One region of the Priestia sp. P5_B4 genome, then DNA from elsewhere that is predicted to be linked to it. Evidence: riboswitches for the same ligand, from Rfam matches in the RefSeq annotation. Region 1 holds a riboswitch; each other region holds the start of a gene.
What was found. Region 1 has a riboswitch for S-adenosylmethionine ahead of AC1DRF_RS07870 (bifunctional homocysteine S-methyltransferase/methylenetetrahydrofolate reductase). Riboswitches for the same ligand answer to the same signal wherever they lie in the genome.
Positions count from the first base shown of each region.

Region 2: it holds a riboswitch for S-adenosylmethionine, as region 1 does, so the genes downstream of both, AC1DRF_RS11765 (BMP family protein) here and AC1DRF_RS07870 (bifunctional homocysteine S-methyltransferase/methylenetetrahydrofolate reductase) in region 1, are expected to answer to the same signal.
Region 3: it holds a riboswitch for S-adenosylmethionine, as region 1 does, so the genes downstream of both, metK (methionine adenosyltransferase) here and AC1DRF_RS07870 (bifunctional homocysteine S-methyltransferase/methylenetetrahydrofolate reductase) in region 1, are expected to answer to the same signal.

Region 1 is NZ_JBFULJ010000048.1:6,877-15,179, reverse strand. Features, by position in the region: gene AC1DRF_RS07875 (YkvI family membrane protein) at 100-1,134, opposite strand; SAM riboswitch class I at 1,474-1,580, shown strand; gene AC1DRF_RS07870 (bifunctional homocysteine S-methyltransferase/methylenetetrahydrofolate reductase) at 1,688-3,526, shown strand; gene metH (methionine synthase) at 3,527-6,970, shown strand; gene AC1DRF_RS07860 (HAD family hydrolase) at 7,352-8,149, shown strand; gene AC1DRF_RS07855 (hypothetical protein) at 8,207-8,303, opposite strand, start outside.
Region 2 is NZ_JBFULJ010000113.1:77-7,877, reverse strand. Features, by position in the region: gene AC1DRF_RS11795 (PrpF domain-containing protein) at 1-441, shown strand, start outside; gene AC1DRF_RS11790 (GNAT family N-acetyltransferase) at 545-1,387, shown strand; gene AC1DRF_RS11785 (YjgB family protein) at 1,415-1,999, opposite strand; gene AC1DRF_RS11780 (putative polysaccharide biosynthesis protein) at 2,331-3,941, shown strand; gene AC1DRF_RS11775 (hypothetical protein) at 3,955-4,323, shown strand; gene AC1DRF_RS11770 (hypothetical protein) at 4,414-4,581, opposite strand; SAM riboswitch class I at 4,914-5,020, shown strand; gene AC1DRF_RS11765 (BMP family protein) at 5,096-6,106, shown strand; gene AC1DRF_RS11760 (ABC transporter ATP-binding protein) at 6,189-7,721, shown strand; partial or broken gene AC1DRF_RS11755 (ABC transporter permease) at 7,696-7,801, shown strand, end outside.
Region 3 is NZ_JBFULJ010000002.1:18,390-26,692, reverse strand. Features, by position in the region: gene pckA (phosphoenolpyruvate carboxykinase (ATP)) at 1-1,488, opposite strand, end outside; SAM riboswitch class I at 1,863-1,980, shown strand; gene metK (methionine adenosyltransferase) at 2,113-3,315, shown strand; gene AC1DRF_RS00655 (glycosyltransferase family 4 protein) at 3,347-4,492, opposite strand; gene AC1DRF_RS00650 (phosphatase PAP2 family protein) at 4,511-5,035, opposite strand; gene AC1DRF_RS00645 (gamma carbonic anhydrase) at 5,227-5,754, opposite strand; gene AC1DRF_RS00640 (alpha/beta fold hydrolase) at 5,862-6,638, shown strand; gene AC1DRF_RS00635 (tetraprenyl-beta-curcumene synthase family protein) at 6,670-7,728, shown strand; gene mnmM (tRNA 5-(aminomethyl)-2-thiouridylate-methyltransferase MnmM) at 7,741-8,303, opposite strand, start outside.

The sequences.
Region 1 (8,303 bases):
CTGCTATAGTCTTATTTGTTTTACATTATAGCAAAGTAAAATCGACTTGTCACATCATTTAACTTCGTTTTTTCACATCTATTCTTTAAAATCCAGCTTTTAGCTTATTTTTTCTTTTTTAATACATAGCATCCATACAAAAGCTAGTCCAATATAGCCAAATATCGGATATAAAAACTCAAGAAGCTGGGCATATCCGAATTGCCCAATAATAAAGCAAGCCAAGATAATAAACGCAAAAGCTTGTTTGTCATTGAGGGGAAGAAATGACTGAAGCTGCTTAGCGATGCCAAATACATTTCCAATCAATGTAGTAAAAATCTCGCCCAACACAACTACCGTAAATAAAACATTCACCCACGCTGAGATATTTTTAACAACGGCACTCATCGGAATATCAAGTTGAAATGAATAAGGCAAATTGGAAAGGGCAAGATGAGTAGAAACAAGCATAAACGTAAGTACACATCCTCCTATTAAGGCCCCTTTTGTAATCACGCTCCTATCTTTCACCGAGCTTCCTAATGGGACCAAAACGGCCTGAGCCAAAGCTAGATTRAGGGAAATATATAAAAAGGGACTAACCGCCCACTTCCACTGCGTGACGAGCGTTAAATCCGGCTTCGTTTGAATCAGTGAGAAATAGCTGATATTCGGCACAAAGATGATAAAAGCAAATGAAAGCATCATCGGCACAACAAGAGAATTAACCATTAAAATACCGTTAATTCCTTTTGCAATAAATATATAAGTTAAAACAATTGTAAAAATCATCCCAACAGGAGGCCACAGCCCAAACTGTTCTTTTCCTATTGCTCCCGTACTCGCTAGCATGACTGAAGTTACTCCAAATAAAATGACAATCATTACACCGTTTACCACTTTTCCAAGCACATCACCAAATAAATATGTATTAAGCTGCTGATAAGAAGAAGCCCCAATTGCGTGCGAAAGCAGCATCATTTTTGAACCTAGCCAAATAAAAAACAAGCCGCTGACCAAAATTCCGACCATTCCAAGTTCCCCGTACTGTGTAAAAAATTGAACGATTTCCTTGCCTGTTGCAAAACCGGCTCCTACAACAGTGCCTACATACGTAGCAGCAACCTGCAGCGTGAGTTTCCACCTTTTCATGCCCATCACCCTTCTACCCTTCATAGTTCACTATATGTAGAAACGATAAAAAAAAGACGAGCCTTTTCACGTGTAAATCTACGCATATCCCAGTGCTTGTGCCTTTTGGTTTATTTTTTTCATTTTCTTTTTGTATTTCTCACAAAAAACTCCTTAACCCCTAACATAACAGTCATTTTCAAACAAAATATACGGATATTTTCCCTTTAGCTTTTAAATTTTCCTCAATATTTGCTGGAAATTCACAATTTACTGTTGTATAATTTCTAAAAATCAGATAAATTATTAAATAAGTATTCTTTCTATTTAAAAAAATATGTTTCAATTATATACAATTGATTCTTATCATGAGAGGTGGAGGGACTGGCCCTTTGAAACCRCAGCAACCAGTCGTTAGAGACATGGTGCTAAATCCAGCAAGCAATTTATTGCTTGGAAGATAAGAAGGCGAAAAAAGTCTTCTTCTTAAGAAGACTTTTTCTATTTTATCGGCATATTGCATAAAACGAATCACTCGTGAAATAGAAGCGGAACAATTTAAGGAGGTTTTGACATGGGGTTACTTGAAGATTTAAAGTCTAAAATTTTAATTGGGGATGGTGCCACTGGTACCCTCCTTTACTCACACGGTATTGACAGCTGTTTTGAAGAACTAAACATCACCAAACCAGAAGAGGTTTCTCGTATTCACAGAGCCTATGTAGAAGCTGGTGCAAACGTTATTCAAACAAATACGTACGCTGCTAATTATCAAAAACTTGCCCGTTATGGATTAGAAGATTCAGTCAAAGACATCAATGTTGCTGGTGTAAAATTAGCGAAACAAGCTGCAAAAGATCAAGCTTACGTGGTTGGTACACTCGGCGGAATTCGTTCTTTCCAAAAAAACGCTATTAGTTTAGAAGAGGTTAAGCGAAGCATTCGTGAACAGATGTTTTGGCTTTTAAATGAAGGCGTGGATGGCCTTTTGTTTGAAACATACTATGATTTCGAAGAATTAAAAACCGTTCTTACACTGGCAAGAAAAGAAACGGATAAGCCTATTATTACTCACGTTTCCCTGCATGATATTGGCGTACTTCAAGATGGCCGTCCTTTAGCAGATGCATTAAAAGAATTAGAGGCGCTGGGAGCAGATGTTGTCGGGCTAAACTGCCGTTTAGGTCCTTATCATATGATTCAGTCTCTTGAAGAAGTACCGCTTCCTGATCGTGCTTTCTTATCTYCTTACCCTAATGCCAGCCTTCCGGCGTATGTGGAAGGAAAGCTGGAATATGAAACAAATGAAGACTACTTTGTAGAAAGCGCGCGTTTATTCCGCGAACAAGGGGTTCGCTTAATTGGAGGATGCTGCGGTACAACACCAGCTCACGTACGCGCAATGTCATCTGCCTTAAAAGACCTGCCTCCGATTACAAGCAAAGTCGTTAAAATGAGACCTGCCGTTACGGTTCAAGAGCGTGAGCAGCAGGATAAACCTCATATGCATGAAATTGTGAAGAAGCGCCGCTCGGTTATCGTCGAGCTAGATCCGCCTAAACAGCTTGGTCCGACGAAATTTTTAGAAGYCGCAAAAGCACTTGATAAAGTCGGCGTAGATGCTATTACATTAGCTGATAATTCTCTTGCCTCACCTCGCATCAGCAACTTGGCAATGGCAACACTGATGCAGCAAGAAACAAAAGCACGACCGCTTATTCATATTACCTGTCGCGACCGAAATTTAATTGGACTTCAATCTCATTTAATGGGACTTCATACGCTAGGAATGAATCAAGTACTTGCAATTACCGGTGATCCGTCAAAAGTTGGCGATTTCCCTGGCGCCACTTCGGTCTACGATTTATCTTCATTTGACTTGATTAGTTTAATCGCTCAGTTTAATGAAGGACTATCTTATTCCGGCAAACCACTTGGTCAAAAAACCAATTTTTCCATTGCAGCTGCCTTTAACCCAAACGTGCGTCACTTAGACCGAGCCGTTCAGCGTTTGGAAAAGAAAATCGACTGCGGGGCTCACTATTTCATTACTCAGCCTCTCTATTCAACTAAGCAAATTGAAGAGGTATATGAAGCAACCAAACATTTAACAACACCGGTATATATCGGTATCATGCCGTTAACAAGCGCAAGAAATGCTCGATTTATTCACCATGAAGTACCTGGAATTAAATTGTCAGAAGATATTCTAGAACGCATGGATACAACGGGAAATGACCGAATCCGCGGTGAAGTCGAAGGTCTTGCGATTGCAAAAAACTTAATTGATACAGCATATGAGTTATTTGACGGTATTTACTTAATTACGCCGTTTATGCGCTATGAAATGACCGAAATTCTAACACGTTATATTCATGACAAGCAACTTGTTACATCAGAAAGGAAGATATAAATGAGCTCACTTATCGAACAACAACTAAAGAAGCGAATACTCGTCATCGATGGAGCAATGGGAACGATGATTCAAGATGCTGATTTAACCGCTGAAGATTTTGGCGGCGAAGAATATGAAGGCTGCAACGAATATTTGACTCGAACAGCGCCTCATGTGATTCAGCGCATTCATGAAGAGTACTTTGCAGCAGGTGCTGACATCATTGAAACCAATACGTTTGGCTCAACATCTACCGTACTTGATGAATACGATTTAGGTCACTTGGCGTATGAATTGAATATCGAAGCTGTGAAGCTTGCTTGTGCAGCCCGCGATAAATATTCAACTCCCGAATGGCCTAGGTTCGTAGCTGGAGCTATCGGTCCTACCACTAAAACTCTCTCTGTTACCGGAGGTATTACATTCCCTGAGTTAGTAGAATCGTACGAAGAGCAAGCTCGAGGTTTGTTAGACGGCGGCGTTGACTTGCTTTTAGTCGAAACCTGTCAAGATATGCTGAACGTAAAAGCCGCATTTTTAGGCATTACAGCGGCGTTTGAAAAACTAAAAACCGAAGTTCCTATTATGATCTCAGGAACAATTGAGCCGATGGGAACAACTCTCGCTGGTCAAGATATCGAATCTTTTTACTTATCACTGGAACACATGAAGCCTCTTTCAGTCGGACTTAACTGCGCGACAGGCCCTGAATTTATGACGGATCATATTCGCTCTCTTTCAGACCTAGCCACTTCAGCAGTTAGCTGTTATCCAAACGCTGGACTTCCGGATGAAGAAGGCAATTATCATGAATCCCCTGAGCTTCTTGCTCAAAAAATTAAAGGATTTGCTGATAAAGGCTGGCTGAACTTTGTAGGCGGATGCTGCGGTACAACGCCTGCTCATATTAAAGCACTGGCGGAAGCGGTAAAAGAGGTTGCGCCCCGTTCGCTTGATCGCTCCGAGCATAACCATGCTGTAACCGGTATTGAACCGCTTGTATATGACGATTCTATGCGCCCTCTTTTTGTGGGAGAACGTACGAATGTAATCGGTTCTCGCAAGTTCAAGCGTCTGATTGCGGAAGGAAAAATTGAAGAAGCATCTGAAATTGCGCGTGCTCAAGTTAAAAATGGTGCTCACGTTATTGATATTTGCTTGGCAGATCCGGACCGTGAAGAAATGGAAGACATGGAGGAATTTATTCAAGAAGTTGTAAAAAAAGTGAAGGTTCCTCTTGTAATCGATTCAACGGACGAGAAAGTTATTGAAAAAGCTTTAACGTACTCGCAAGGTAAGGTCATTATTAACTCCATTAACTTAGAAGATGGTGAAGAGCGTTTTGATGCAATCTTACCGCTAGTAAAAAAATTCGGTGCAGCTCTGGTTGTGGGTACAATCGATGAAACAGGCATGGCCGTTACTGCAGAACGAAAAGTAGAGATTGCTAAACGCTCACATGATTTGCTTGTTGAAAAACATGGCTTTAATCCAAAAGATATTATTTTTGACCCTCTTGTGTTTCCTGTAGGGACTGGTGATGTACAATATATTGGTTCTGCTGAAGAAACAGTTAAAGGAATTAAAATGATTAAAGAAGCCCTGCCTGATTGCCTGACCATTCTTGGCGTAAGTAACGTGTCATTCGGTCTTCCTCCAGTCGGACGTGAAGTACTAAATGCGGTTTATCTTTATCACTGTACGCAGGCTGGACTCGATTATGCCATTGTTAATACCGAAAAGTTAGAGCGCTATGCTTCTATTCCAGAAGCTGAAATTGAGCTTGCTAATGCGTTGTTATTTAACACAACTGATGAAACGTTAAGCACGTTTACCGACTTTTATCGTGATAAAAAGAAAGAAGCAAAAGTAGAAATTTCTACGTTAACACTCGAAGAACGATTGGCAATGTATATTGTCGAAGGTACAAAAGAAGGATTGCTTCCTGATTTAGAACAGGCTTTAGCTCAATATGATGATCCGTTAGATATTATTAACGGACCGCTTATGAAGGGCATGGCGGAAGTTGGACGTTTGTTTAATGACAACCAGCTGATTGTAGCAGAAGTGCTTCAAAGTGCGGAAGTGATGAAAGCATCCGTTGCCTTTTTAGAACCTCATATGGAAGCAACTGAAAATGATTCTGGAAAAGGCAAAGTGATTCTTGCAACGGTTAAAGGCGACGTGCATGATATCGGTAAAAACTTAGTAGACATCATTTTAAGCAACAATGGTTTTAAAGTAATAGATTTAGGAATTAAAGTAACGCCCCAGCAGCTGATTGAAGCAGTAAAAGAAGAAAAGCCAGACATCATTGGCCTGTCAGGTCTTCTAGTAAAGTCAGCTCAGCAAATGGTTTTGACTGCCCAAGATTTAACACAATCAAGCATTGATGTTCCAATTATGGTAGGAGGCGCTGCCCTTTCCCGTAAATTTACTGACTTTAAAATTGCCCCGGAATATGAAGGTGCGGTCCTCTACGCCAAAGATGCGATGGACGGATTAGCGTTAGCAAATAAGCTGCAGAACAAAGAAGAAGTTATTCAGCTTTTAGCAGATTTAAAAACGCGGCAAGAAAAGAAAGTAACGGTTCGAGAACGCCAGCCTCAAACCGCTCAAGCAGCTACGGCTGTTTTAGAAAGATCCGCCATTTCAACGGACGCTCCTGTTTTTGTACCTGCTGATTTAAAGCGCCACGTTGTTAAACACTACGATTTGGCACAGGTTCTTCCGTATATTAACTGGCAGATGCTTTTAGGCCATCACTTAGGACTAAAAGGAAAAGTGAATAAGCTGCTTGCTGAAAAAGATGAGCGCGCTGTTCAATTAAAAGAAACCGTTGATGACCTGCTCGAACTGGCACTAAAAGAAAACTTAATTAAGCCAGCGGTTATTTATCAGTTCTTCCCTGCTCAAGCAGACGGAAATGATTTAATTATTTATGATCCTGCTGATGAAAAAACAGAAATTGAACGCTTTACCTTCCCTCGACAAGCAAAAGGACAGTTCTTGTGCTTATCTGATTTTGCAAAGCCTAAAGAAAAAGAGATGGACTATGTATGTTTCTTCTCTGTAACAGCAGGAACAGGCATTCGCGAACGCGCGGCGAAATTCAAAGAAAACGGCGAGTTTTTAAAGAGTCACGTGTTCCAAGCTCTTGCGCTTGAACTAGCTGAAGGATTAGCAGAACGTGTTCATCAGCAAATTCGTGACCGCTGGGGATTCCCCGATTCGCCTGACTTTACAATGGCGGAGCGTTTTTCAGCCAAATACCAAGGTCAGCGTTTTTCATTCGGATATCCTGCATGTCCAGACCTTGAGGACCAAGCAAAACTGTTTAAATTACTTAAACCTGAAGACATCGGCATTCAGTTAACAGACGGTTTCATGATGGAACCAGAAGCTTCTGTTACAGCCCTTGTTTTTGCACATCCTGAAGCGAAATATTTTAACGTATTGTAAAATATGGCCGCGGTCTTTTAGACCGCGGCTGTTTTTTTACAGTGCACAAACCTGAAAAAAAGGCTGCGACAAATGGATTTTAGCTGAAGAAAGATCCGAACCGTAAATCCAGATTCTTAATTGAGAATCAACTACGTTCGGATTTTTTTCATTGTGATCGTGAACTGGATTTCATGTAGCTGTTTCTAGCTGTTGACTGAAGGGCAAGGCGAAGACTCCTGCAAAAAAAATTGATGCAGTTATGTCTTAATCTCTTTGAATTCACCGCCGGTCTGAGCTTTTTTTATGAGTTTCTTGGGAAACACTGATAGAATAAGGAATGTAATAAATTTGTAACGCTCTTGTCACAGCAAATTTTTCAGGGAAAGGAATTTTCAAGCAATGATTAAATTATTTGTAAGCGACTTAGATGGCACTCTTTTACACGAAGAAAAATACGTAGAACAGCATAATGCAGACGCACTTAGTGAACTTCAGCGCCAAGGAGTAGAGGTTTGTCTTGCGTCTGGACGAATGGATACGGAAATTTTAAAGATTTCTACTGATATTAATAATACATTTCATCGCATTAGCCAAAACGGAGGATTTGTGTGGACCAAAGAAAATCAAGAACTTCATGGAAAAGTGTTTGAAGATGATTTAGCGGTTCAACTTTATAAAAAAACGATAGATCCTAACCGTATCACGCTTGTCTGTTCAAACGACACGAATTATGTAGAGCAGCGAAATGAAGTTATTGAAGCGATTGAAACTCACATGTTTTTCCCTATCGAAGAACAAATTGAAATGACGGATTCATTTGGTCACGCTCTTTCTCCATCTAAAATCACGGTTCTTGGAGATCATGATGAAATGGTAGCTCTGCAAAAAGAAGTGAACGAAGAGTTTGGTGATTATATTGATACATATATTTCTGCCAAGCAGTGTTTGGATATTATGCCTAAACATATCAGCAAAGGAAATGCCATTGAAATTTTATTAAATCATCTTCAGCTAAAACCAGAGGAAATTGCATGTGTGGGGGATTCATTTAATGATATTCCTATGTTTCAATTAACGCCGAACAGTTTCGCTATGGCTACAGCTCCTGAAGCTGTGCAGCGCCACGCCTCTGCTGTTGTGTCATCTGTTAGTGAAGCAGCGGGTATTGTTTTAGAAAAAAATAAGCAAACCATCTAAAAAAAGCGGTCAACGTTTAAATTGACCGCTTTTATCTATTTAATAAGAAAACGGTAGTTATTTTTTCCGTAAAGAACGAAAAAATTCACCTAAGCTTTTTTGCTTTCCATCTGCATGCTCTCCGTGATTAACCAAGCTGCTGATTCTTTCTCGT
Region 2 (7,801 bases), on a different contig from region 1:
GAAGAAATTCGCTCCATTGCAGCTGGAAAAACGGGGCTCGCACCTCAAGACAAAGCAACCAAACTGTCACCAGCGGTTCCAAAAATGACGATTATTTCTCCTCCTATGGACCACCGCGACGGGACGGGCAGAGACAAAGCGGCTTCTCAAATGGACGTATTAATTCGCATGATGTCGATGCAAAAACCGCATCAAACGCTTGCCATTACAGGAGCAATTTGTACAACAGCGGCTATCTATACAAAAGGCACGCTTCCGTCAGAAATGGTTCAATTAAAAGGCGATACCGTTCGACTTGCTCATCCAATGGGAATTATGGAAACCAGTGTGGATCTGAAAGCTGGACAGGTTAACGGAATCAAAGTAGTGCGTACAGCCCGTCTTATTTTTGAAGGATTTGTTTATACAAAGCATACGTACGATGTATGTTTATCAAGTTAATAACGTTCTCTAAAAAAAGCTCTTTCTAGGAAACTAGGAAGAGCTTTTTTATGTTAGAATATTTTTACTGAAAAATGGAAAATCAGATGGAGGTGCAAAGAAAATGATTGAGCTATGTAAATATAGAGAAGTGCAGGAGTTTAAAAACCATGTAGAACCGCTTTTAGCGAAAAATGAAATTCTTCATAACTTAGCGCTTGGCATTTTACACAGCTTAAATAAAAGCAGCAAACCAAATTTTATGGGTGTTATTTTAAAAGACAGCTGTGCTGCGCTTGTATTACTGCAAACCCATCCTAAGCAAATCATCCTGTCTCAGATACAGCAGCTAACGGAGGTTGAACTAAGCGAAGCGGCAGAGCTGTTACAAGAAATCAACATACCGGGCTTAGTTGGAGAGAAACAAACAGTTTTATATCTTTCTCAAAAACTAGCAGCGCTAAAAAATCAAGAAGCTTCTTTAAAAATGGATCAGCGTATTTATCGGTTAGACAAAGTAAAAAAAGCTGCGGAAGCTGAAGGAATGCTGGTAAAAGCAAGATTGGAACACCTTCCGCTCGTGACAGAATGGATTTGGGAGTTTATGGGCGTCATTGGAGAGCCTGTATCAAAAGAACAAGCTGCCAAAACAGGAGAAGCTTTTATTAAAGCAGGAAGGTTATTCCTATGGGAAGTGAATGGCAAGTATGTCTCGATTGCCAATGCTACGCGTCCAACGGCCCATAACATTACGATTAACTTTGTATATACGCCTCAAAAAGAACGTAAAAAAGGCTATGCCTCAAGCTGTGTATCCACGCTTTCTCAGCTTATGCTAGACGAAGGATTTCAAACAACAAGTTTATACACAGATATGACAAATCCTACGTCTAACAAGATTTATATGGAGATTGGGTATGAACACGTAGCGGATTCAGCATTGGTTTTATTTCATGAAAAAAAGTAGCAGGCTGCCTGCTACTTTTTCTATTACTTAAGGTTTTTTAACTAAATTAACGTGATTTAACGTTTTGCTATCATCAAAAATGAATTCAAGATCATAGGCGCCGGCGTGATAGGTGTACTTCGTTTGAGTAGTACCATCACCTTTTACTTTGCCTGTAAAGTTCGGCTGACCTAATTCTTTCTTTAAGTTAGCTTGGGTGATGGAGCCTAGATTTGTTTGACGCTCTACATTTGTACCAAAATAGCGGATTTCGTTAATGACGTTATTTTGATCATAGCCAAATGCGTATCCAGGGTGACCCATTTCCGCGTGATAGTAGTCAAAGTTGTTTGATGAACCTTCAGGCGGGGGACCGAACTGATCGCGAACGTCTTGACGCAGTGTTTTGCCAATTTTGAAGTCTGCCGTTAAGCGTGGCACTTCACCTTTTACTGCGGCGTTGTAAATTTCATTAATGTTTTTTACAGCTGTTTGACTTTGACTGCTTGTTTCTTGAGATGTAGCTGCATGTGCTGGTGTATCAAGCTGAGCGACAGGAGCAAATCCAAACGCAGCAATTCCTGTAATCGTTGCAGCCGCCGCTGCTTTTGATAGTCGTTGTTTCATTTTCATGATTTTTTCCTCCTATATATAACGATTTAGCAACCTCAGTCTACCTAAAAGAACAGGTAGGCCAGAATAATCAAGGAGTCTTAGTTGAGTTGGTAACTGATATATATAATGTAACACGTCTTTTAGAATGTAAACGTCAGTTAAAGTAAAAAGCAAAAAACGATTCATTTATCATAGGTGAAAAGATTGGTTTATATTCCTTTATTAGGTAAAAAACGTAATATAGAGAGGGTTCTAATGTTTTATAAAAAACTAGATAATAATTGTAAGTATGATACAATAAATCAAGTATTTGTTAAAAATACAATATTTATTTCTGGAGTTTTGATGTATGGAAAAAAATTTGATGAGAGGTACGCTTTTATTAACAGCGTCTTCTTTATTAACAAAGATTTTAGGCTTTATTTATATTATTCCTTTCACAGCCTTAGTGGGAACGTCAGGTTACGCGCTTTATAAGTATGCATACGGTCCATATACCTTGATGCTAAGCTTGTCGACAATGGGTCTTCCGCTTGCTGTTTCGAAGTATGTATCGAAATATAACGGTCTTGGAAACTACCGTGCGGGACAAGATTTGTTAAAAGCAGGACTTCTATTAATGACAATAACGGGCATAATAGGTTTCTTAGTCCTCTATACGATGGCACCGTGGCTCGCTGAACTAGTCATTAACGGAAAAGATTCCTCAGGAAATAGTCAAAAAGACGTAGTGTATGTCATCCAAATGGTAAGCTTTGCTTTAATTGTTATCCCGCCTATGAGTCTATTACGAGGCTACTTTCAAGGTAACCAGTCTATGGGACCGGCCGCGCTAAGTACGATTACTGAACAAATAGTGCGAGTGTTGTTCATTTTAGCAGGAGCATACGCTGTTATTCAACTTTTTCATAGCACAATGACAAAAGCTGTTGGAATCGGCACGTTTGGAGCGTTTATTGGAGGCGTAGGGGGAATTGTGATTCTTGGAGCGGTTTATTTGAAGCGCAAGCGGTTGATTATGAAAGAAGTGAACAGCGGAAAGAATAATAAGTCCGTTTCGTTCTCTTCAATGTCCAAAGAGCTTGTAACATACGCCGTTCCGTTTGTATTAGTTGGTTTAGCTATTCCTATCTATCAAAATATTGATACGTTTACGATTAACATGCTCTTTCAATCAATAGGATATGGACAAGCTAAAGCCGAAACGATCAACTCCGTTATTGGATTAGCCCAGATTTTGGTGATGGTGCCAGTATCGTTAGCGACTGCCTTCAGCATGTCGCTGATTCCGGGCATTACGTCTTCCTTTGTGCAAGGAAATTTACGGGAAGTAAAAGGGAAAATTACAAAAACACTGCAGCTGCTGTTATTTTTTACTCTTCCTGCTGCCGTGGGGCTTTGTTTATTAGGCAAGCCGGTATATATGATGATTTTTGGAGCAAAAAACAGTCCTGAAATCGGTGGAGTTGTTTTACAATGGTACGCGCCTGCTGCCATTTTATTTGCTCTTTTTACAGTAACAGCCGCAATTCTCCAAGGAATTAATCAGCAAAAGAAGCTAATCTTAGGCTTGGGCTTAGGAATTGTTGTGAAGATAGTATTAAACGTACTGCTGGTTTCAAGCTTAAAAGAAATTGGACCGGTTGTCGCGACTTACGGAGGGTATGGTGTATCGGTTATATATAACTTTTATTTAATTGAAAAATCCATTTCTTACCGAGTTCAATCACTGGGACAAGCTGCGTTGACACCTGTTTTATTAGTAAGTGTGATGTCAGCCGCTGTGATTATCGGCAATTATACTTCTCACTATTTTTTAGAAAATAAGCTGTCTGCATCTTCACTTGCGATTAGCACATCTTGTATTTCAATTGCTTTAGGTGCTGCCGTGTATCTAGGACTTGGCGTAAAAACAAGTTTAGGGCAATCCGTTGTATTAAATAGAAGAAAAAGAATGTAAAGGAGAGAAAGTAGTGTCAAAAGGTTTTGTACTAACCGTGGCGGCTGGAGGGTGTATAATAATTTCCGGAGCGCTGCTGCTATTAAATTGGGAAAGATTGTTTGGAGATTATCGTCCCGTTCAAACAGCAACAGCTGTATTCAAGCTAGAAGTGGGAAGTCAAGATGTAGCGAGGACTACAGATTCAGATGATGCTCTTCACTATATGGTAAAAAAAGGACATTTAGATGAATATATTCATATGATGAATGAAAAAGGCTATATGTTAAAAGAAAAAGATATTGATCATAACCGACTTGTTTTTAACGATGGACAAGAGGATGAGCAAATTTACTACAAGCGTTTTGCCAAGAAGTATACGATGATTGATGGAGAAGGGTAAAAGCTTTCACTTAGAATTACTACATACTAAAATCATTAAAAGAAAACGCCACCTTGCGAATAAAAGGTGGTGTTTTTTAGTTAGGTTATCTTATCTTAGTTTCGCTTTTGCTATACCTGCTACTACCATACTAGTAATAAAAATAACTACAATTCCAATGTTGGTCGGGGTATCAAAAAAGATTTTTGAAACCGCCAAAGCGATAATGAGTCCAATAGCTACTCCAGATAATTCTTTCATCAATTTCAACGTTAACACCTCTTAAAAAATATCGATCAGGAAAAGTCTAACATTCTTGGTAAAGTGTTTTCAATCAATAGTGGGTTAACAAAAGAGATGTAATAAAAGTGCTCTGCTACACATGCCCTTCTAGAAGACTAGCAGACTTACCGTAAGCGCTTTGCTAGGAGGCATGTGATGATTAATTTAGAAGATTGATCTGTATTTTAGTAGACTAAAACCGTATAATCCTATGTGTTTTTAAAGTTTTTTTGCATGAAAAAGAAAAATAATATTGACAATTGTTAAAAAACTATTAATATTGACTATATAATATTGACTATATTACATAAAACAAATAGCTATTGTTTTCCTTATCAAGAGAGGTGGAGGGACTGGCCCTGTGAAACCCGGCAACCGCTGTCTATGACAGAATGGTGCCAAATCCTTAAGAACAGTATGTTCTTGAAGATGAGGAAGAGACGTTTGGTTAACGAGCTCTTCCTTTATATAAAGGAAGAGCTTTTTTTATATRATAGGGGGAGTAAGTCAAATGAAGAGATTTCTTGTTTTAGCAGTTGCGCTTGTACTACTCGTAACTGGCTGTCAGTCAAAAAGCACAAAAAGCAGTGGAAGTGAAGAGAAAGGAAAGAAGCGAATTGCTCTTGTTTTACCCGAAAAGATTGGAGTTAACCCGTTTTTTCAACAAATGGATGATGGGGCAAAACGCGCTGGAAAGAAGTATAACATTGATGTGAAGACAATTGAATCTACGGATCAAGCAGCCATTGAAAGTAACTTGCGTGCTGCCGTAGCAGAAAACTATGACTTGATTATTACATCTTCTTTTGAATCCGAAGATGCGTTGAAAAAAGTAGCTCAAGAAAACCCGCAGCGTCAATTTGCGATTATTGATACAGTGGTCGATTTACCAAATGTAAGAAGCGTTGTATTCCGTGAACAAGAAGCTTCATATTTATTAGGAGCAGCAGCAGGATTAGTTACAAAAACGAATAAAGTAGGAATGGTTGCTGCTGATGATATTCCATTATTAAAAAAATGGACGGTAAGTTTTAAAGAAGGATTACAATCAACAAATCCGAAAGCAGAGTTTCTAGTAAACTATGTTGGAAGCTTCTCTGATCCAGCTAAAGCAAAAGAACTTGCTATTTTACAGGCTTCAAAAGGAGCTGACTTTATCGCCGGAGCTTCAGCGGTAGGCGACTTGGGTATATTTGAAGCAGCAAAAGAAAAAGGTTTTTATACGGCAGGCCAAGATATTGACCYTACGGAAGTAGATCCTGAGCATATCGTTTTATCGCAGTTGAAAGGATCTGATGCGGCTGCTTATGAAACGGTAGAAGCACTCGCAAATGACAAATTTAAATCCGGTGTAGTGAAATACGGCTTAAAAGAAAAAGGTGTTGGGTTAACGTATGTGACTCAAGACAGCAAGACGCCTCTTAATGACTTTGTAGGGCAAGGTGTAATTGAACAATTAAAAGAAATTAAAGATTCGATTATTGATGGAAAAACAGTGGTAAAAGATCCGTTAGCAAAGTGAGTTGAAAAGAGAAGTCGAGTAAGGCTGGCTTCTCTTTCTTATTTTTGAAAAAATCCTAATGGGGAAAGGAGCAATGAATAGAATGAGTGAGCTGCTGCAGTTAACGAATTTGACGAAGAAATACGGTTCATTTTCAGCAAATGATAACGTGTCCTTTAAACTGAAAAAAGGCGAGGTTCACGCGCTGGTTGGAGAAAATGGCGCTGGAAAAACGACGTTGATGAGGATGCTTTACGGAATGGAAAAGCCGAGTTCAGGAAGTATTCAGCTACATGGGAAAACCGTCTCGTTTTCATCTCCTGCAGATGCGATCAAAAATGGAATAGGCATGGTGCATCAGCATTTTATGGTTTTTCCGCATTTTACAGTGGCTGAAAATATTGTCTTGGGGCATGAGCCAAAGAAAGGCCTCTTTTTTAATAGAAGGCAGGCGAAAGCAGATGTACAGCAATTAACCCAAACCTATCAAATTTCAGTAGATGTTCATAAGAAAGTAAAACATTGCTCAATTGGAGAACAYCAAAAAATTGAAATTTTAAAAGTGCTGTATCAAGGAGCAGAAATCATTATTTTAGACGAGCCTACCGCCGTTCTTACTCCTCATGAAGTGAAGGAACTATTAAAAACAATCCGTTTTTTAGCTTCTCAAGGTAAAAGTATCATTATTATTACACATAAGCTGCAAGAAGTGATGGAAGTAGCGGACCGCATTACGGTTCTTCGAAATGGTAAAGTAGCCGGCGTCACAAGTAAAGAAGATACCAATGCTCACCACCTAGCCAGGCTGATGGTAGGGCGAGAATTAAAAGAGCGTCCTGCAAGAATACCATCACAAGGTACCTCTCATTTAAACGTACAAAATCTCTTTTTAAAAGGAAAAGGACAAAAAAACGTATTGCAAAATGTGTCTCTTCACGTTTCTGCAGGCGAAATTGTAGGTATTGCAGGCGTTTCGGGAAATGGACAATCGGAGCTTCTTCAAACAATTGCTGGATTAGTAGAAACAGATAGCGGAAGTATTAAACTTGGGGATGAAGATCTTACAGGGCGATCTGTGCGTGAAAGAAGAGAGGCAGGAATCGCTCATATTCCAGAAGATCGCTATATGTGGGGAGCCTCTAAGGACGATACGATCGAAGAAAATGCACTCATGGGCTATCAGTATAAAGCTTCTTACTCGAAGATGGGCTGGCTGAAAAGAAAGATATTCAAGTCGAGCGTGGAGGAATGGATAAATGAATTTTCGATTAAAGCCACTTCATCTAAGCAAAAAGCCGGAGAGCTGTCAGGGGGAAATCTGCAAAAATTGATTGTTGCCAGAGAGCTTGGGCAAAACACTTCTTTTCTACTTGCTGCTGAACCAACGCGAGGAGTGGATATTGGGGCAATGGAACGTATTCATGATGCCTTGATTCAAAAACGGAATAATGGTTCCGCTATTTTACTTGTGTCTTCGGAACTGTCGGAGATTATCTCACTATCAGATCGAATTTTAGTTATGTACGAAGGCAGTATTGTTGGAGAGCTTACAAGGAAAGAAGCAACAGAAGAGAAACTAAGCATATTAATGGCAGGAGGAACGGTAGAAGGTGATACAGTTGCAGAAACTTCTTAAATCATTAATTCAGCCGATTATTGCAGTTATTTTTGGCTTAGCAATAGGAGGCATTATTATTTCCTTAACTGGTGGTTCGG
Region 3 (8,303 bases), on a different contig from region 1:
ATAAGCTGTTGCATCGTTCCATGCTTTAGAAGGCTGAAGCACTTCATCAGGAACGCCCGGAACATGAGTTGGAATCGATAAACCAAAAATAGCATCTGTTACTGTTTCGGTATTAGCGAGTTCTCCTTCAAGGGCTGCTTGAACCATAGCTCGAGTGTAACTTAACTTCATTCGTTCGCCCACCCCGTATTCACCGCCGGTCCATCCAGTATTTACAAGGTAGACATTTACATTATGTTCATCGATTTTCTTTCCTAGCATTTCTGCATAAGTTGTTGGAGCAAGAGGTAAGAAAGGCTCACCAAAGCATGTAGAGAAAGTAGCCTGTGGCGATGTTACGCCGCGCTCTGTTCCAGCTAACTTACTAGTGTATCCGCTCAGAAAATGGTACATTGCTTGTTCTTTTGTAAGCTTGCTGATTGGAGGCAAGACACCGAAAGCATCAGCAGTTAAAAAGACAATAGCTGTAGGGTGCCCGGCAACGCTTGGCAATACCGTATTATCAATAGAGTCAATTGAATAAGCGGCACGAGTATTCTCTGTTAAACTATTATCATTGTAATCTGCTACTTTCGTATTTTGATTTAACACTACATTTTCCAGTACGGCGCCGAAGCGAATTGCATTGAAGATTTGCGGTTCTTTTTCTTCGGAAAGCTGAATGCACTTCGCGTAGCATCCTCCTTCAATATTAAATACACCAGAGCTTGACCAACCGTGCTCGTCATCTCCGATTAAACGACGGTTTGCATCAGCAGAAAGCGTTGTTTTACCCGTTCCAGATAAACCAAAGAATAATGCAACGTCACCTTCTTCTCCTACGTTAGCAGAACAGTGCATGGATAGAATATTGTTTTGAGGAAGTAAGAAGTTCATCACTGAGAAAATAGATTTTTTCATTTCACCAGCGTATTCAGTTCCTCCAATTAGCACAATGCGTCGCTCTAACGAAAGAATAATGAAGGTTTCAGAATTCGTCCCGTCTGTTTCAGGGTCAGCTTTGAACGTTGGAGCTGCTACAATTGTAAACGGCTTCACATCATCATTTGTTTTTTGTTCGGCTGAAGGGCGAATGAATAACTGCTGAGCGAATAGGTTGTGCCATGCAAATTCATTAACTACTTGAATTGGTAACTGATACTTTTTATCAGCTCCAGCATATCCATTAAAAACAAAAAGTTCATCCTGCTTCTTTAAGTGGGTTAAGACTTTTTTGTATAGCGCATCGAATCGCTGAGCAGAAATTGGCTGATTGACAGGTCCCCATTCAACCGTTTTTGAAGACACAGCATCGCTTACAATAAATTTATCTAAAGGAGAGCGACCTGTATATTTTCCGGTTTCGACTGACACAGCACCTGTAGAAGTCAGCATTCCTTCGCGTCGAGCTAGAATTTTTTCAACAAGTTGTGGAACAGATAATTGGTGTTTTGTTGTTTTTAATTGAAGCAAACCATTTAATTCGATAGACATATCAACAGTACTCATGTGCACTACCTTCCTTTTTTAGCTATTATTTATTCATTAATGTTTGAAATTTATAATTAGTATAACACATTTATTTAATTATTCTATACTATTTAACTAAAAATGTTTGTGTATTATAAAAAAATGTACGTTATACCTATTTTAGACACATGTATATGTGCTAGGAGCGAAAAAAGTGAAGCTATTTTAAGTGAAAGCCTCATTTTGATCTGTCTTATTAACTAAACTTAGTGATGATTCTTAATAAGGTGTACTATTTCGGAATTTGAGTATGTTACATTAAAACAGATTCAAACATAAAGAGATGATTTCCATTTGAATGTTGTTGACAGTGAAGCGCTTTTTCATGTATTATATGTCCTTGAACGGATACTCTCTTATCCCGAGCTGGTGGAGGGACAGGCCCTATGAAACCCAGCAACCATCGTCATTTTTTTGTGTAGACGATAAGGTGCTAACCTGATGCAAGGGCACAACCTTGATCGATAAGAGTGAAAGGCTTATGTAGAATTTGATACCTTTCCTCGATACAAGGAAAGGTTTTTTTATATTTTTTAACGTGTAATGAAAATAAGGGAATGAGTACCGTATCACAATGTATCGTATTTATAAGGAGGAAAACTGATGTCAACACAACGTCGTCTGTTCACGTCAGAATCTGTTACAGAGGGACATCCCGATAAAATTTGTGACCAAATTTCTGACTCAATTCTTGATGCTATCCTAGCAAAGGATCCAAATGCTCGTGTTGCTTGTGAAACAAGCGTAACAACTGGTTTAGTTTTAGTAAGTGGTGAAATTACAACTTCTACTTACGTGGATATTCCTAAAACAGTTCGTGAAACAATTAAAGGAATTGGCTATACTCGTGCAAAATACGGATTTGATGCTGAAACTTGTGCAGTATTAACATCTATCGACGAGCAGTCAGCTGATATCGCTGCTGGTGTAGACCAAGCGTTAGAAGCACGTGAAGGTCAAATGTCAGATGAAGAAATCGAAGCAATCGGAGCTGGAGACCAAGGCTTAATGTTTGGTTATGCATGTAACGAAACAAAAGAATTAATGCCTCTTCCAATTTCATTAGCTCATAAACTTGCTCGCCGTCTAACAGAAGTACGTAAAGAAGAAATTCTTCCTTACCTTCGCCCGGATGGTAAAACACAAGTAACAGTTGAATATGATGAAAACAACAAACCTGTTCGCATCGATACAATTGTTATTTCAACTCAGCATCATCCAGAAGTAACGTTAGAGCAAATTCAACGTAACTTAAAAGAATATGTTATTAATCCAGTTGTTCCAAACGAGTTAATTGATGAAAATACAAAGTATTTCATTAACCCAACAGGACGTTTCGTAATCGGCGGTCCTCAAGGAGATGCTGGTTTAACTGGTCGTAAAATTATCGTTGATACTTACGGCGGATATGCTCGTCACGGCGGCGGTGCATTCTCTGGTAAGGATGCAACAAAAGTAGACCGTTCAGCAGCTTATGCAGCTCGTTATGTTGCGAAAAACATTGTAGCAGCTGATCTTGCTGATAAATGTGAAGTACAACTAGCATATGCAATTGGTGTTGCACAACCAGTATCTATTTCAATTGATACATTCGGTACAGGAAAAGTTTCTGAAGAAGTACTAGTAGACGTAGTACGCAAAAACTTTGACCTACGTCCAGCAGGCATCATTAAAATGCTTGATTTACGTCGCCCAATTTATAAGCAAACAGCAGCTTACGGCCACTTTGGTCGTACGGATGTGGAGCTTCCTTGGGAGTTCACAGACAAAGCGGAAGCATTAAAAACTCAAGCTTTAGCTAAATAATAAAAAAATCTCCGTGAAAACGGAGATTTTTTTATGCCAATTGAATATCTGCAGCAGATTTTTCTACGACACCTTCATATTCTGAAAGCAAATGCTGAAAAATGGCGTCCCATGATTGAGTAAGAGCATAGTGTCTCGCTGCATGGCCAAAGTGAAGCCGCTGGTGCAAATCATCGAGTAAACCTGTAATAGCCGAACTGAATTCTTCTAAGGAGTGAGGTTTGCAAAGATAGCCGTTTCGCCCGTGCTGAACCATCTGTTTAACTCCTCCTGCATTTGCTGCCACTACAGGAGTTCCAGAAGCAAGAGACTCCAGTACAACATTTCCGAAGGTTTCTGTTTCTGAAGGAAAAACAAACAAATCAGATGATGAATAGATATGAGCAAGTTGCTTACCTTCAAGGAAGCCTGTAAATGTCATATGCTCAGATGCTTGCTGCTGCATTTGTTCTTTTAAAGGGCCGTCTCCTACAATAACCCAGTGAATTTGATGGCGGATATGATCCGGTAGAGATCGTGCGATTTTTATTAAAAAATCAGCGTTCTTTTCTTTAGCTAATCTTCCTACATACGTTAAAATGTAGGGCTTTTTAATATTATATTTAATACGAATATCAAAGCGGTCATAGTGGGGGTGAAATAATTTATGATTTACTCCTCGCGACCAAATAGATACGTTGTGAAACCCTTGTTCTTCTAGCTGCTGTTTGGTCACTTCAGAGGGAGCGAATATTTTTTGTACAGGTTTATAAAACCATTTCATATATTTTTGCAGTGGTACACGCATTTTTTCAAGTTCATAGTGAGATAAATAATCATCAAACTTGGTATGATAAGAGCCGACAAGAGGAACACCTAATCTTTTCCCGTAATAGGAGCCGCAAAGCCCCATTGTAAAAGGAGTGGCCAAATGAATAATAGAAGGATTGAATTCCTGCAGCTGCTTTTTAATTTTTAGAACGTTTGGCAATGAAAAGCGGCTGTTTGGATAAAGGAAAAACGGCATGCTGAGCGAACGGTGAACATACGTTGAAAATGACTGATCATGAGCAAATTCAGGAGCAAATACCTGGATGGGAATTTGCTTTGATTTGACATACTGGGTAAATTGATAAAGTGTTTTAGCAGCTCCGTTAACTTCTGGAGCAAATGTATCCGTAAATAAAGCAATTCTCATTAGTACTCCTCCTATCAATTAAGTTAAAAATATGTTCAGTGACACAGCACCTGAAAAGATGCCCAGTATCAGGCCTACCATGACATCCGTCGGATAGTGCAGACCGAGATAAATTCTTGAAATTCCTACCGTTACTGCAAGAGGCAAAAGAACGGCAGTGAAGGCTGGATAAACAATCATAAGAGGGGTAACCAACGAAAAAATAGCTGTTGTATGCCCAGACGGAAATGAATGATCTTTTAAGGGATTTTCTAATACTTTTGTATATTTTAATTGAATATAAGGTCGTTTTCTCGGATATAGTTTTTTAGCAATGGCGACAGGAATATGACTAACGGCTAGAGAAAACGCACAAGCGTAAGCGACGGATGAAGGATGCAGAAATAGCAGCAAGCACGCTATCACAATGGTAAACGTGGCTCCGCCAGTGTGAGTTAGTAAACGTAAAAATCTATTTAAGTGCTTTCGATCAAAATGTTGGTTTACGCTTTTGAATAATCGGCATTCGGCATCATATACATACTGAATTAACTTGGCTTTCATAGAGTCGCTCCCTTTTCAATAAATACGTCTTTATTATTCAGTTTAATCTTTAATTGTGTAGGCAGTACTAAAACGATGTAAATTAATATGGAAATTTCTTTACAATTGTGGAGAGAATAGAACATGATTGGAGAGTTTGTGGAGATACTAAAAAAATTCCCTCAGTATGACTTTCTGAGGGAACGTTTCCTTTATAATGAAGAATCAGATTTCTTAATAGATTTATAATACTGCCCTTTTTCTACATATTCTGTACGAATGCGCTGCATATCTTTTAAATCCTCTTCTGTCAGAGTGCGGATCACTTTAGCAGGTCGGCCGAGTGCGAGAGTATTGGGGGGTATTTTTTTACCGGGAGGCACTAAGCTTCCAGCACCGATAAAAGCACCTTCACCAATTTCCGCACCGTCTAAAATAATAGAACCCATGCCAATGAGCGCGCGTTTGCGGATGATGGAGCTATGTAAAATAACTTGATGTCCTACTGTTACATCATCCTCAATAAGCAAAGGAGCATTTGGGCTTTGATGGAGTGTTGATTGATCTTGTATGTTTACTCGTTTACCAATAATCGTAGGTGAAACATCTCCTCTAATAACAGTGTTAAACCAAATGCTGCTTTCTTCACCAATGGTGACATCTCCAGTAATCGTGACATAGTCTGCGATGAAGCAGCTGGGTGCAATGGTAGGCATTTTTTCTTTATACGGATAAATCATCAAATCATCTCCCTTTATTAGTTGAAAAAAAGTAGTAAATCTTCTAATGTAAGTGTACAAAGGTTTTTTAAGCAGGTAAACAAAAAAAGGAAGAAGGAGTAACTCAAATGCATAAATGGGAAGCAGTAAATCCAAAAGGCGTTATTGTCATGGTCCATGGAGCAGCGGAGCATCACGGACGCTATCGCTGGCTGATTGAGATGTGGCGTTCGGTTGGAATGCACGTAATTATGGGAGACCTTCCTGGCCAAGGCTTAACAACAAGAAGAAGAGGACATATCCTATCCTTTGATGAATATGTGTATGAAGTGGAAGAATGGGTACGTGAAGCGCAAAAATATGATTTGCCTATTTTCCTGTTAGGTCACAGTATGGGAGGACTAGCGGTTATTCGTACGCTCCAGACAAAAAACCTCCCTATATGGGGTGCGATTCTTTCCTCTCCTTGTCTAGGATTAAAAGAGCAAGTACCGGCTTATTTAGATATGCTATCTAAAGGGTTAAATAAAGTCATGCCGAACAAACTTTTCGATTTAGGTCTCACTGTTGAAAAAGCAACAAGAAACCAAGAAGTTCGAGATGAAGATGAAAATGACTCACTGTATGTTACAAAAGTTTCTGTAAGATGGTACCGGGAATTGATCCAAGCTGTCAACTTAGCTTTTAAAGATATCGATCGTTTGCCTGATGTCCCACTTCTTGTGATGCAGGCAGGAGAAGATAAAATTATTGAAAAGCTGATTGTTAGGCAGTGGTTTGATGAAATAGAGCTAAGTGAAAAAATCTACAAAGAATGGTCTCAGCTGTATCACGAAATCTTTAATGAGCCTGAAAGAGAATACGTTTTTACATATGCGAAAAGTTTTGTGGATCTTCACATTTAATAAGTGCGGTAAGAAATTGAGGTGAAAATAAATGAAGATTCCGTCTCATCCTATTTCATTAATGAGAAAAATTTATCGAGAAGTGTTTCCTGTCGTTCATCATGAGCTTAATCATTGGCGCGAACGAGCAAAAGAGATTCCTAATAAAGAATTGCGTACTCAAGCATTGGCAAGTATCGATACAAAAACTTTTCATTGTGAAGGAGGCGGTATCCTATCGATTTTAGCGAAAGAAAACATGATTGAATGCGTGAAATTTATTGTTGCCTACCAAACAATCAGCGATTACTTAGATAACTTATGTGACCGCAGCAATTCGCTAGACCCTAAAGATTTTGCCGCCTTACATGAATCGATGCCAGATGCGTTGACTCCTCATGCACCTCTTGGGGATTACTATCGTTTTCGAGCGGATAAAGACGACGGAGGATACTTAGCTGGACTTGTCCAGACTTGTCAGCAGTCCTTGCGAAAAGCTTGTAATTACCATATAGTCTCTTCACATTTATTAGAACTAGCTAATTATTATTGTGATTTACAAATACATAAGCATGTTGAAATCAAGGAAAGAGTTCCACGATTAGAGAATTGGTTCGATGCTCACCGGCACAGTGTTCCTGAAATGGAGTGGTATGAATTTTCAGCGTGCTCTGGTTCAACGTTAGGAATTTTTTGTTTAGTTGCTTATAGCTTTCAAGAAGAGATGACCGAAGAAATGACGCAGAAAATAAAAGCGGGATATTTTCCTTATATTCAAGGCTTACATATTTTACTCGATTATTTAATTGACCAAGAAGAAGATAAAGCAGGAGGAGATTTGAACTTTTGTTTTTATTATCCTCATTATCAGCAAATGATGGATCGCTTTTTGCATTTTGTCGTAAAAGCGGACGAATATGCTAAAAAACTGCCAGATTATCACTTTCACTGCTTTATCTATAAAGGACTCTTGGGCGTTTATTTGTCGGATCAAAAAGTGCGGGCACAAAAACATGTTCATGTGAATGCACGTAGGTTAATAAAAGCGGGGGGAGCCCTCAGCTACTTTTTCTATATCAACGGACGCTTGTACCGAATGTTAAAAAGATAAGCCATATGCGGCTTATCTTTTTTCAATAGCAATGATGAAGGGAGGATTGTTTTGCTGATTCATGAAACGATATTGTAAAACGTGAACGTCTTTTTGATCAAGATTTTGGACATGCGTTAGTAAATCGTCTCTTTCTTGTTTCCCTTGTTCGTGTCCATGATAAATAACGAGCACAATCACTCCTTCAGGTGCTAGCAAATCAAGTAACTGCTCAATTGCAGAGATTGTTGTTTCAGAAGTGGTGACAATGTCTTTATCTCCACCTGGTAAATAACCTAAATTAAAGACAGCGCCCGTGACTCGTCCTTTAATAGAACGAGGAAGCATGTTTATATTGCTGTGGCTTTCTTGGATAAGTGTTACTCTGTTTTCTACATGGTATTCTGTCAATCGCTGTTGAGTTGCTTGAATAGCTTGAGGTTGAATATCAAATCCATATACATGACCTGTATCTCCGACTAAGTTAGCTAAGAACAATGTATCATGTCCATTTCCTGCTGTGGCATCAATCGCGACATCTCCTTGGGCCACAGCATTAGTGAGCAATGTGCGGGCAAAAGGCAGGATACGTTCTA